Regions from separate parts of the Burkholderia sp. 3C genome, predicted to be linked through region 2. Evidence: predicted binding sites of a transcription regulator. Region 2 holds the regulator's gene; the other holds the start of a gene.
What was found. Region 2 encodes FliA, which starts transcription of late flagellar genes. Its sites were predicted from a motif close to CTAAAGTTTNNNNNNNNNNNGCCGNTA; they were not measured.
Positions count from the first base shown of each region.

Region 1: ACYP33_RS12935 (flagellin) is a predicted target of FliA. The motif match lies at 4,294-4,320, and genes of this name have one in related genera.

Region 1 is NZ_BAAILN010000071.1:14,263-20,827, forward strand. It holds gene ACYP33_RS12910 (H-NS histone family protein) at 1-280, opposite strand, end outside; gene ACYP33_RS12915 (Cof-type HAD-IIB family hydrolase) at 843-1,670, opposite strand; gene ACYP33_RS12920 (glucosamine kinase nucleotide-binding domain-containing protein) at 1,781-2,665, opposite strand; gene ACYP33_RS12925 (DNA-3-methyladenine glycosylase I) at 2,833-3,507, shown strand; gene rpsU (30S ribosomal protein S21) at 3,607-3,819, opposite strand; gene ACYP33_RS12935 (flagellin) at 4,412-5,566, shown strand; gene fliD (flagellar filament capping protein FliD) at 5,746-6,565, shown strand, end outside.
Region 2 is NZ_BAAILN010000043.1:4,938-11,502, forward strand. It holds gene flhA (flagellar biosynthesis protein FlhA) at 1-1,685, shown strand, start outside; gene flhF (flagellar biosynthesis protein FlhF) at 1,682-3,433, shown strand; gene ACYP33_RS06325 (nucleotide-binding protein) at 3,426-4,238, shown strand; gene ACYP33_RS06330 (RNA polymerase sigma factor FliA) at 4,265-5,026, shown strand; S-adenosyl-L-homocysteine riboswitch at 5,191-5,258, shown strand; gene ahcY (adenosylhomocysteinase) at 5,360-6,565, shown strand, end outside.

The sequences.
Region 1 (6,565 bases), on a different contig from region 2:
GCTCGCGATTTTTACCGACGATCCAATTCGGCGGCTTGCCCCGGCCGCTCCAACTGGCACCCGACTTCGGATCCCGATACTTGGGCGGCAGCGGCGCCTTTTTCGGCGGACGGCCGCGCCGGGCTTTCTCGGCAAAACCGAGATCCTGCGCGGTCAGGCCATATTCGGCGATCTTGCGTTGCACATCGGCTATCACGGCCTCCACTTCCTGACGGCGAACGTCATCGGCTTGCGCTTGAAGGTCAGCGATCTGCGCCTTGAGTTTTGCGTATTGAGACATGTTTACTCCCTATTCACGATTCGCCAGGCCATCGGAGCCTAATCACTATTCCCGCTTTTCGCAATCGGCACTGCACCGGAATTCAATCAAAACGAATGCTTACGAAAAGAATTTATAGCGGACCCACTCTATTTGGACACCGAGTTAATTCTAAAGAAATTCGTACCGGATCCATCTCGGATTTAACAATCCTTGACGCTTCGACACGCTCTGGCTTTCCCCATAATCCTTAACGAAACAGGATGCGTCAATTGCATCGCGTTACGTCCCATCACGGTGACAAAATTAACGCCCTTTTTGACTCGAATCGTGACGAAAAGGTGTCGGAAAGTTAACGTGCGAGAGGTGTTGTGCAATCGCGCCAAGCCACGCCGGCAAAAGGCTGGCGGCTAGCCGAATGGTGCATGCACGGCAATGGAGAAACGCCCGGCACCGGCACTGCCGAATCAGAAACGCCATTCGGTCTATTTTCTCCAACCGGTACTCCGGCGCATTGTTTTATCAGCGAGCGCGATGGCGCCCGAGTGTGAAGGCCGGCCGACGGGTTCCGGGCCGGTGCCCCTCAGCGCGCGATGCCGGCCCCGGCGTCGAGTTCGAACAGGCTGCGCAGATGCCGGGCCACCCCGGCTTCGGCGTTGCTGCCGATGCGCGGCACCTCGGGCAGGCGCAGCATCAGGTCCGGATTGGCATTGTTCATCATGAACGGGAAGCCGGCCGTTTCCAGCAGGTCGATGTCGTTCATGTTGTCGCCGAACGCCACGCAGTGCGCGCGATCGAGGCCGAGCCGCTCCAGCACGACACGCAGCGCGCGGCCCTTCGAGACGCCGGCCGTCATCACTTCCAGGCAATCGGGCAGCGAATAGGTGACGTACAACGCTTCGCCGAAGCGGTTCTTCAGATTGGCGGCCACTGCCGCCAGATCCTGCGGCTCGCCGATATAGAGCACCTTGGCGACATCGGTGCCGTCGTGCGCCAGCAGATCGGTGACACGGTAGACGAAGCCCGAATCCTGATGGAACTCGAGCAGATCCGGCGCTTCGCGGTCGATCAGCCAGCTTTTGTCGGTAAACAGGTTCACGATCACGCGGCCGTGCTGGCCGACCACTTCGGGACGCACCAGCTCACGCACCATTTCCGGCGCGATGTCGCGCGCGTGGAGCGGCGTGTCGTCGGGTGCGTGCACGCGCGCGCCGTTCGACGTGATCAGGTACGGCCGGATGCCGAGCACGTCGCGAATGCCGGCCACGTCGGCATGATGGCGCCCCGTCGCGATGATGAACGGCACGCCGTCGGACGCCAGCCGCTGGACCGTCTCGACCGTGTACGGATCGAGCTGGTGGTCGCGGTTGAGCAGCGTGCCGTCGAGATCGGTGCAGATGACTTTGTACATGGCGGGGGTGGGCTGGGCGCGGAAAGCTGGCATTTTACGCTGCCGCGCCAACGCGTCGCGCTGCAGCAGCGCCGGCCGCAGCCTGCCGGCCGGGCCGGTCATCGCCCACCTCAGCGCCCCCCGGCGCGGCGCGCGGCTTCGCGTTGCGCCAGTTGCAACGCGCCGTGCGCGGAATCGGCCAGCGGCGCGCGCAACCGGGCCCGGTGCGCAGCCGGCACGGCCGCTTCGAGTTGACCGGCCAGCCCGCCGCACAGCGCAACCGGCAAAGATTGATCAGGATCAAGCGCATCAATCATGCGGCCGATCGCCTCGCCCGCCTCGGCAATCAGGCGTTCGGCAAGCGGATGCGCGCGGTGCGCGAATACGGCCGGCGCGAGCGTGGCGTAGGCCGTCTGGTTGGCGGCGCAGGACCAGACCACCAGGCTGTCGCGGTCGGTCGCGCCAGTGAGGCCGATCAGCGCCTCGGCCAACGCATCGCGCGGCGCGCGACCGTCGAGCGCCTGCTGCGCATGCGCGAGCGCACGCAGCCCGAACCAGGCGCCGCTGGCTTCGTCGCCCGACGGGAAACCGTAGCCGCCCGCGATTCGGCACGCGCCCTGCGCATCGATCGCGGCCGCCACGCTGCCGGTACCGAGCGCGACGATCACGCCCGCCGCCCCGCCGTGCGCGCCGAGCACGGTGGTGTAGGCATCGTTCTCCACCGCCAGCGCCGGTACCGGTGCGCTGGCCAGGAACGCCGCGAGCCATGCCGCGTGATTGCTGCCGGCCAGGCCGCAGCCCATCGTGCAGCGCGCCCAGTCCAGCGACAGGCCGGCCTGCTCGAACGCCTGCGCGCAGGCCGCCTCGATCGAGCGCCATGCCCCCTCGATGCCGAGCGCCAGCCCCGACGGGCCGCCGCTGCCGCGCGCGAGTTCGCGCCCGCGGGCATCGGCCAGCACCGCGCGCGTGCCGGTGCCGCCGCCATCGATGCCGATCAGGTAAGTGGGCTCTGTCATGGTGAAACACTCCGGGATTGCCGATCAGTCGAGCCGAGAGCTTAACCGCATCGGCGCGCCCCGCCCATTGGCCGGATGGCCGGCTTGCGCGGCACGGGCATTGCGCTATGCTGGGCGCCTTCCGTGCCGGCATGGGCGCCGGCACCCACCCGAGGCGCGAGGAATCGATGAGTGAACGCTGCAACTGGGTCCGCACGGATGCCGATGCGCTTTATCACGACACCGAATGGGGCCGTCCGGCCCACGACGAACGCTATCTGTTCGAAATGTTGACCCTGGAAGGCGCACAGGCGGGGCTGTCGTGGTCGACGATCCTCAACAAGCGTGAAGGCTACCGGGCCGCGTTCGCGAATTTCGACGCCGACGCCGTGGCGCGCTTCACGCCCGCGCAGGTCGACACCTTGATGCAGAACCCCGGCATCGTGCGCCACCGCGCCAAGATCGAATCGACGATCGGCAATGCGCGCGCCGTGCAGCGCATTCGCGCCGAACACGGCTCGCTCGATGCCTTTCTGTGGTCCTTTGTCGGCGGCGTGCCGATCCAGAACGGCTGGAAGTCGTACCGCGACGCGCCGGCCTCCACCGCCCTGTCGGACGCCATGAGCAAGGCGCTCAAGGGCTATGGCCTCAAGTTCGTCGGCTCGACGATCTGCTATGCGCTGATGCAGGCCACCGGGATGGTCAACGATCACGAATTCGACTGCCCGTGCCGCGACGCCTGCGCGGCGCTGGGCCAGCCCGGCGCCAAGGCAACGGAGAAAACCACGGCCAGGGCAGTGAAACAACCGGGTGCCGCAAAGCCGGCCACCGCCAAGCGGGCCGGAAAAACCGGCGTGGCCTGAACGCAACACCACGTTAAACAAGAAACCGCCGCCCCAAAGCAAAACGGCGGCGCCCCTCTTTCGAGGGACACCGCCGCTTCAATGCGAACCGGGGAAGCCTTAGTGGAGCTTCTTCGGCAGCATTTGGCTGCGCAGGCGCTTGTGCAGGCGCTTCACAGCTGCCGCCTTCTTGCGCTTGCGCACGGCGGTCGGCTTTTCGTAGGACTGGCGCTCGCGCAGCTCAGCGATCAGGCCGTTCTTTTCGATCGCGCGGCGGAAGCGGCGGATCGCTACTTCGAACGGCTCGTTTTCTTTCAGAAGAATCGTCGTCATGTCGTTCCTAAATTGCTTGATACGGTCAAAAACGTAGCGGCCAAGCGCCACGCACCGGCCTTCCGGGCGTTCCCACAACAGGCGAAACGAGCGGGTTTTGTGGCCTGGGAGGCCGGAAAAGAGAGGCGGAATGCGCCGCGAAACGCTCGGCAAGCTGCAACCGGCGCCGCGTTTGACTGCCAGCTTTGACATGCCGAAACGGCAAGGGCTTGACAGAAATCTCAATTCAGCCCGCCATGCTAGCAGGTAAACATTCGTAGAGCCAGCGGTTTACCACGCCTGCCAGACAAATTTCGAGCACACGACGACTCAAGAGAATCGCGAGAAAACCGTTAACAATCAGGGACGGGGCTGCAACACCCCCGCTCGGCATCCCGCAACGCAGCACCACTGCGGGATTCGAGCGAAACATCCCCGGCAAGTGCGCCTCCGACAAAAAATCGGAAGAAATTGCAAGTGATCGCAATCTTCCCCCTCAAGTTTTTTTTGGGAGCGCCGAAATCCTGCTTTGAGGCGGCCAGCAAAGAACGAGTGCGTCCGCCGATGCCCACGTTGGCTTGTCAAAGGCTTATCGGCTTTTAGGAGATTTACCATGCTCGGAATTACAAGCAATATCAACTCGCTGGTCGCTCAGCAAAACCTGAACGGCTCGCAAAGCGCACTGTCGCAAGCCATCACGCGTCTGTCGTCGGGCAACCGCATCAACAGCGCAGCAGACGATGCAGCCGGTCTGGCAATCTCGACCCGCATGCAAACGGCCATCAACGGCCTGAACCAAGGCGTGTCGAACACGAACGACGCCGTCTCGCTGATCCAGAGCTCGTCGAGCGCCCTGTCGGCACTGACGACCAGCCTGCAACGTATCCGGACGCTGGCCAACCAGGCCGCAACGGGCACGCTGTCGACCAGCGACCAGGCTGCTGCCGAGCAAGAAGTTGCCGCGCAGATCTCGGAAGTGAATCGTATTGCTTCGCAAACGAACTTCAACGGCAAGAACCTGCTCGACGGTTCCGCCGGCATCACGACGTTCCAGGTCGGCGCGAACGTCGGCCAGACGGTCAGCCTGGACCTGAGCCAAAGCCTGTCGGCTGCCAAGATCGGCGGCGGTCTGGTGGCACAAGGTGAAACGGTCGGCACGATCTCGAACCTGCACCTCGACACCAACGGCGCAGCCACGACCGCAACGAACCCGGCGATCACGTCGGTCAACGTTCTGTCGGACGGCAAGGGCGGCTTCACGTTCACGGACCAGAACGGTCAAGCGCTGAGCACGACGGCAGTCGGCGCGATCTTCACGACGGGTACGGCAGCCGGCACGGGCACGGCCGTCACGAACCTGACGCTGTCGACGGGCGCCACGAGCGGCATGACGACGGCGCAAGCCAGCGCGGCCGCCAACATGATCACGCAGATCAACTCGGTCAACGCTCCGCCGACCGTGGCGAACATCAACATCAGCAACACCACGGGCGCCAACCAGGCCCTGGTCGCGATCGAAAACGCGCTGTCGACGGTGAACAACCTGCAGGCAACGCTGGGCGCGACGCAAAACCGTTTGACCGCCATCGCGCAAACGCAGCAACAAAACTCGACGAACCTGTCGTCGGCCCAGTCGCAAATCCAGAGCGCGGACTTCGCGCAGGAAACCGCGAACCTGAGCAAGGCACAAGTGCTGCAACAAGCTGGCATCTCGGTGCTGGCTCAAGCGAACTCGCTGCCGCAGCAAGTTCTGAAGCTCCTGCAGTAAGGCATCTGGCAGGTGCTTTGAAAACCGGGCCGCGCCCTCATGGGCGGCCCGTTCGCGCGGCGGTGCAGTCTTCCTCGTGGCTGCCGCGCGTTTTTTGCTTTTGAAGTCTTCCGTTTTCCCCCGGTTTCCCGCAGTATCCGCACGGTCAAACCGACTTGTCAGCGCCACGGAGCTCCGCGATGTCCACGATTTCGTCCACGTCATCCACGTCCAACAACGCGATCAGCAGCAGTTCCGCGTTGCAGCAAGCCGCACAGTCGATCATCAACGGCACGACGGGCAATGCCAACCTCGACGTCAATTCGCTCGTGACCGCGCTGGTCAACTCCAAGACCGCCGGCCAAACGGCGATCCTGTCGACCGCTGTCCTCACCGACAACAACAAGGCCGCTGCGTACACCAGCCTGCAGACTGCGCTGCAGAACCTGCAAAGCTCGCTTTCCACGCTGACCGACGGCTCGTTCGCGCAAACCTTCACCGCGACCACCACGGGCGGCACGGGCCTGACCGCGACCACCGCCTCCGGCGCCGTGGCCGCCTCCTATGGCGTGACCGTCAACCAGATCGCGCAATCGCAATCGCTGACCTCGCCGGCCTTCGATTCCACCGCCGCGCTCGGCACCGGCTCGATGACGCTGACGGTCAACGGCAAATCGTCGACGATCTCGCTCGATTCCACCAACAACACGCTGTCGGGCATCGCCTCCGCGATCAACAACGCGAGCGACAACCCCGGCGTGACGGCCAGCATCGTGACCGGCAGCGACGGCGCCCACCTGGTGCTGCGCTCGAACAACAGCGGCGCGGCCAACACCATCTCGGTGGCCGTCAACGCCACCACCGACAACGGCCTGTCGAACCTGGCGGTCAGCTCGACGCCGAACACCACGGGCGGCCAGTCGACGATCACCACCGGCACCACCACGGCGACCAAATGGACGCAATCGTCGGGCGCGCAGGACGCCTCGGTCACGGTCAACGGCGTGACCAATCTGAGCC
Region 2 (6,565 bases):
CGGTGATCACGAAGGGCGCGGGGCGGATCGCCGAAGTGTCGGCGCGCTTCACGCTCGACGCGATGCCCGGCAAGCAGATGGCGATCGACGCCGACCTGAACGCCGGCCTGATCAACGAGGACCAGGCCCGCAAGCGCCGGGTCGCGGTGGCGCAGGAAGCCGAGTTCTACGGCTCGATGGACGGCGCCTCGAAGTTCGTGCGCGGCGACGCGATCGCCGGCCTGATCATCATGGTGATCAACGTGCTGGGCGGCCTGATCGTCGGCATTGTGCAGCACGACATGAGCTTTGCCGCCGCGGGCAAGAACTACACGCTGCTGACGATTGGCGACGGCCTGGTCGCGCAGATCCCGTCGCTGGTGATCTCGACCGCGGCCGGCGTGATCGTCTCGCGCGTGGCGACCGACGAGGACATCGGCACCCAGATCACCGGCCAGTTGTTCGCCAACCCGCGCGTGCTGCTCATTACCGGCGTGATCATCGCGGTGATGGGCCTGATCCCGAACATGCCGCACTTCGCCTTCCTGCTGCTGGGCGGCGGGCTGATCTGGCTGGCGCGCTCGATGAGCCGCCGCGAGGCCGCCAAGCGCGCCTCCGGCGACGTGACCGAGATCGCGCCGCCCGCCGCGCTGCCGGCCGACAGCCACGAAGCCACCTGGGAAGACGTCACGCTGATCGATCCACTGGGCCTCGAAGTGGGCTACCGGCTGATCTCGCTGGTCGACAACAGCGGCGATGGCGAACTGCTCAAGCGCATCAAGAGCATCCGCAAGAAGTTCGCGCAGGAAATCGGTTTTCTGCCGCCGGTGATTCATATCCGCGACAACCTGGAGCTGCGCCCGAACGGCTATCGCATCGCGCTGAAGGGCGTCGAGGTGGGCACCGGCGAAGCGTTTCCGGGCCAGTGGCTGGCGATCAACCCGGGCCAGGTCACGGCCGCGCTGCCCGGCGCGCAGACGCGCGACCCGGCGTTCGGCCTGCCGGCGGTGTGGATCGACGTGTCGCAGCGCGAACAGGCGCAGGTGTACGGCTATACCGTGGTGGACGCCAGCACCGTGATCGCCACCCACCTGAACCATCTGGTGGTGCAGCACGCCGCCGAGCTGCTCGGCCGCCAGGAAGTGCAGGCGCTGCTGGAGCGCACCGGCCGCGACGCGCCGTCGCTGATCGAGGATCTGGTGCCGAAGACGGTTTCGCTGACCACGCTGCAACGCGTGCTGCAGAACCTGCTGGAAGAAGGTGTGCCGATCCGCGACATGCGCACCATCATCGAAGCCGTGTCGGAGCAGTCGGGCCGCATCACCGATCCGTACGAACTGACCGCCGTGGTGCGGCTCGCGCTGGGACGCGCGATCACGCAACAGTGGTATCCGGGCACCGGCGAAATGCAGGTGATGGGTATCGACGCAAATTTGGAGCGGGTGCTGTCGCAAGCGCTCGCCACGGGCGCGAACCCCGGTCTCGAACCGGGTCTCGCGCACACGCTGCTGATCGGCACGCAAGAAGCGATGCTGCGGCAGCAGAACATGGGGCTGCCGCCCGTGCTGCTGGTGCAGCACGCGCTGCGCGCGATGCTCGCGCGTTTCCTGCGCCGCAGCCTGCCGCAACTGAAAGTGCTGTCCTATGCCGAAGTGCCGGAAACACGCACGATCAAAGTCACGAACGTCATCGGGGGTAACGCTTGAACATCCGCAAATTCACTGGCGCAACGAGCCGCGACGCACTGCGTCTGGTGCGTGAAGCGCTTGGCGGCGATGCCGTCGTGCTGTCGAACCGCACGCTCGACGACGGTTCGGTCGAAATCGTCGCGCTCGCGGACGCCGAGCTGGCCGCGCTGGCGCCGAAATCGCCGGCCGCCGCGCCCGCGCAGGCCCGCGCGCTGCCGCCCGCCGCCCGCCCGGCGCCGGCCGCCAACGCTGCCGCCGCGCCCGCCGCGCCGCGCATGCCGGCCAATCCGTACGCCTCGGGCGACGTGTTCTCGTCGATGTTCGGCGCGAGCGCCGACACCACGGAACCGGCCTCGGCTGCCTCGCGCTACGACCTGGGCGACGACGACCAGCACGACGCCGCCCCGGCCGCCGCCGCACCCGCCTACGAACCGGCCCCGGCCGTCGCGCCGTCGACGCCGGCCCCGTGGCTCGTCGAGCACGCGCGCCGCCTGACGCGCCAGCACGATGCGATCTCGGCCCCGGCCGCACGCGGCGAACCGGTCACGGCCGCCGAATTGAATGCGGCGCTCGACGATAGCGCAACGCCCGAATGGGCGCGCGACATCGTGCGCAACGTCGCCGCCCGCGTGGAGCCGCCGCAACGCCCGGCCGCCCCGGCCGCTGCGTCCGCCCCGGCGATCTCGCCGGCCGTCGCCAAGCTCGCCGAGCGCGTGGTGCGCGGCACCCAGACGCCGGCCGCCTCGATCGCCGACGAAGTCAATTCGCGCATCGAGCGGATCGTCAACGAGACGGTGATGAACGAGCTGTCGGCGATGCGCGGCATGATGGAAGAGCAGTTCGCCGGCCTCGTATGGGGCGACCGCCAACGCCGCAGCCCGCTGCATGGCGCGCTGACCAAGCGCCTGTTCTCGGCCGGCTTCTCGGCGCAACTGGTGCGCACCCTGGTCGACAACCTGCCGGCCGACGTGTCGGCGGGCAGCTTCGAAGGCGCCTGCGAGTGGGCCGAAACGGTGCTGGCCGGCAACCTGCCGGTGCTCGACAGCGAGGATGCGCTGATGGAGCGCGGCGGCGTGTTCGCGCTGATGGGGCCGACCGGCGTGGGCAAGACCACCACCACCGCCAAGCTGGCCGCGCGCTGCGTGATGCGCTTCGGCGCCAGCAAGGTCGCGCTGCTGACCACCGACAGCTACCGGATCGGCGGCCACGAACAACTGCGCATCTTCGGCCGGATTCTCGGCGTGCCGGTGCATGCGGTGAAGGATGGCGGCGATCTGCAACTGGCGCTCTCGGAGCTGCGCAACAAGCACATCGTGCTGATCGACACGATCGGCATGAGCCAGCGCGACCGCACCGTGTCCGACCAGATCGCGATGCTGCAAGGCGCCGATTCGCGCGTGCAGCGGCTGCTGCTGATGTCGGCGACCAGCCACGGCGATACGCTCAACGAAGTGGTGCAGGCCTATCGCGGCGCGGGTCAGACCGATCTCGCCGGCTGCATCCTGACCAAGCTCGACGAGGCCACCAACCTCGGCAGCGTGCTCGACACGGTGATCCGCTACCAACTGCCGGTGCACTACGTGTCGACCGGCCAGAAGGTGCCGGAGAACCTGTACGTCGCCACCCGCAAGTTCCTGCTCAAGAGCGCGTTCTGCGTGCCGCGCGACGGCTCGCCGTTCGTGCCGCACGAAGACGAACTGCCCGGCATGCTGTCGGCTCTGGCCGGCCGCCCGGGCGCCGGACAACACGAGGTCTACTTTGGATAAGCGCACTACCGATCAGGCCGAAGGATTGCGGCGCTTGCTGGCCGGCCGCGCCACCCGGATCGTTGCGGTCACCGGCGGCCCGTCGGGCGTCGGCTGCACCTCGGCGGTCGTCAATCTGGCTGCCGCGCTGGCCGCGCTCGGCAAGGACGTGCTGGTGGTCGACGAGCGCTCGGACGTGGAATCCGCCACCGCGACGCTGGCCGGCGCCTGGTTGCGCACCGGCACCACGGTGCGTCACGAGGCCGGCTTCTCGCTGTGCGTGGCGGCCGATCTGGCGCGCGACGGCTACGACGACGAGCGCCTGGCCGCCTATCTCGACGGCGCGGCGGACATCGTGCTGGTGGACGCCCAGCGCGACGCGAACGGTGCGCTGTCGGCGCTCGCGCGCGCCGCGCACGACGTGCTGATCGTCACGCGGGTGGCCGGCGCGGCGATCACCGAAGCCTATGCCTGCATGAAGCGCCTGCACTACGCGCACGCGCTCGCGCAGTTCCGCGTGCTGATCAACCACGTGCAGAGCGAAGCCGATGCGCGCGCCGCCTACGAGAATCTGGCCGGCGTGGCGGGGCGCTACCTGACGGTCGCGCTGGAAGAAGGCGGCTACGTCAGCGCCGATCCGCTCGTCGCGCGTGCCCGCGAACTGGTGCACACGGTGGTGGACGCGTTTCCGTCGGCCGCCGCCGCGCGCGACTACCGGCAGATCGCGTCGGACCTGCTGTACTGGCCGATGCGCTCGGCGCCGGTCGCCGGCCGGCCGTTCGCCGCTACGCCGGCCGTCGAACGGGGTGCGGCGCAAGCCGCCTGACCCAAAGGGCTATCAGGAGAGAGCCGATGTACAACGCTCAAGGAAAACTGTCCACGTCGGCGATGGCCGAGGCCGGGATGGGGCAAGCCGAGGTGCTCGCGAAATATGCGCCGCTGGTGCGTCGTCTGGGCCTGCAACTGGTCGCGAAGATGCCGGCCAGCGTCGATCTCGACGACCTGATCCAGGCCGGCATGATCGGCCTGCTCGACGCGGCCGGCCGCTACAAGGAAGATCAGGGCGCGCAGTTCGAAACCTACGCGACGCAGCGCATTCGCGGTGCGATGCTCGACGAGCTGCGCAGCAACGACTGGTTGCCGCGCAGCCTGCGCAAGACCTCGCGCGAGGTGGAGCAGGCCGTGCACCGCGTCGAGCAGAAGCTCGGCCGCCCGGCCAACGAAACCGAGATCGCCACGCACCTGGAGATGCCGCTCGACGAGTACCAGTCGATGCTGCAGGATCTGCACGGCAGCCAGTTGATCTATTACGAGGATTTCGACCGCTCCGCCGACGACGAGCCGTTCCTCGACCGCTATCGCGTGGACCATTCGGACCCGCTGTCGGCGCTGCTCGACGATCACCTGCGCGCCGCGCTGGTGGAGGCGATCGATCGCCTGCCCGAGCGCGAGAAATTGCTGATGTCGCTGTATTACGAGCGCGGGCTGAATCTGCGCGAAATCGGCGCGGTGCTGGAGGTCAGCGAATCGCGCGTGTGTCAGTTGCACAGCCAGGCCGTGGCGCGTCTGCGCGCCCGCCTGCGCGAACAGGCCTGGGTCGGCGCCGAACACTGAGCGCCGCGTATCGGGTGCCGCAGTGCGCCACGGCGCGCCGCACGAGGCCCGCAGGCGAGTGCCCGCCTGCCGCCATCGTCGCGATCGATCGCGGGATTTCGGCCGCCGAATCCCGCGCCGTGCGTGTGGGAATTGTTCACGACTGTTTGCTACAATCCGTGCTCGTTTCCGAGGAGCGTTGCGACGGGCGTCCTGCCCGCCAGGCTCGGAAATCTTCACCGCGCGGCCCGCACCGCCCGGCGGGTCCGTCCCCACGAACCCTCCGGCCAGCGAGCCGCTCCTTGAACGGCGCTCACGTCACCAATCTTTGATCCATCAAGAAAGGAGGGCGTGATGAACGCCGTTATCGATTCGAAAGCTTCCAACGATTACCTCGTCGCCGACCTGGCGCTGGCCGCCTGGGGCCGCAAGGAACTGAACATCGCCGAGACCGAAATGCCCGGCCTGATGCAGATCCGCGAGGAAAACAAGGCATCGCAGCCGCTGAAGGGCGCGCGCATCGCCGGTTCGCTGCACATGACGATCCAGACAGGCGTGCTGATCGAGACGCTGAAGGCGCTCGGCGCCGACGTGCGCTGGGCCTCGTGCAACATCTTCTCGACGCAGGATCACGCGGCCGCGGCCATCGTCGAAGCCGGCGTGCCGGTGTTCGCGTTCAAGGGCGAATCGCTCGACGAATACTGGGAGTTCTCGCACCGCATCTTCGAATGGCCGAACGGCGAATTCGCCAACATGATCCTCGACGACGGCGGCGACGCCACGTTGCTGCTGATCCTCGGCGCGAAGGCCGAGAAGGATCGCTCGGTGATCGCCAAGCCGACCAACGAGGAAGAAGTCGCGCTGTACAAGTCGATCGCCGCGCACCTCGACGCCGATCCGGTGTGGTACTCGACGCGCCTCGCGCATATCAAGGGCGTGACGGAAGAAACCACCACCGGCGTGCACCGTCTGTACCAGATGGAAAAGGACGGCCGCCTGCCGTTCCCGGCGTTCAACGTCAACGATTCGGTCACCAAGTCGAAGTTCGACAACCTGTACGGCTGCCGCGAATCGCTGGTGGACGGCATCAAGCGCGCGACCGACGTGATGATCGCGGGCAAGATCGCGGTGGTGGCCGGCTACGGCGACGTGGGCAAGGGCTGCGCGCAATCGCTGCGTGGCCTCGGCGCGACCGTGTGGGTCACGGAAATCGATCCGATCTGCGCGCTGCAGGCGGCGATGGAAGGCTACCGCGTCGTGACGATGGAATACGCCGCCGACAAGGCCGACATCTTCGTGACGGCCACCGGCAACTTCCACGTGATCGGCCACGACCACATGAAGGCGATGCGTCACAACGCGATCGTCTGCAACATCGGCCACTTCGATTCCGAAATCGACATCGCGTCGACCCGCCAGTACCAGTGGGACAACATCAAGCCGCAGGTCGACCACATCATCTTCCCGGACGGCAAGCGCGTGATCCTGCTGGCCGAAGGCCGCCTGGTCAACCTCGGCTGCGCGACCGGCCACCCGTCGTTCGTGATGTCGAACTCGTTC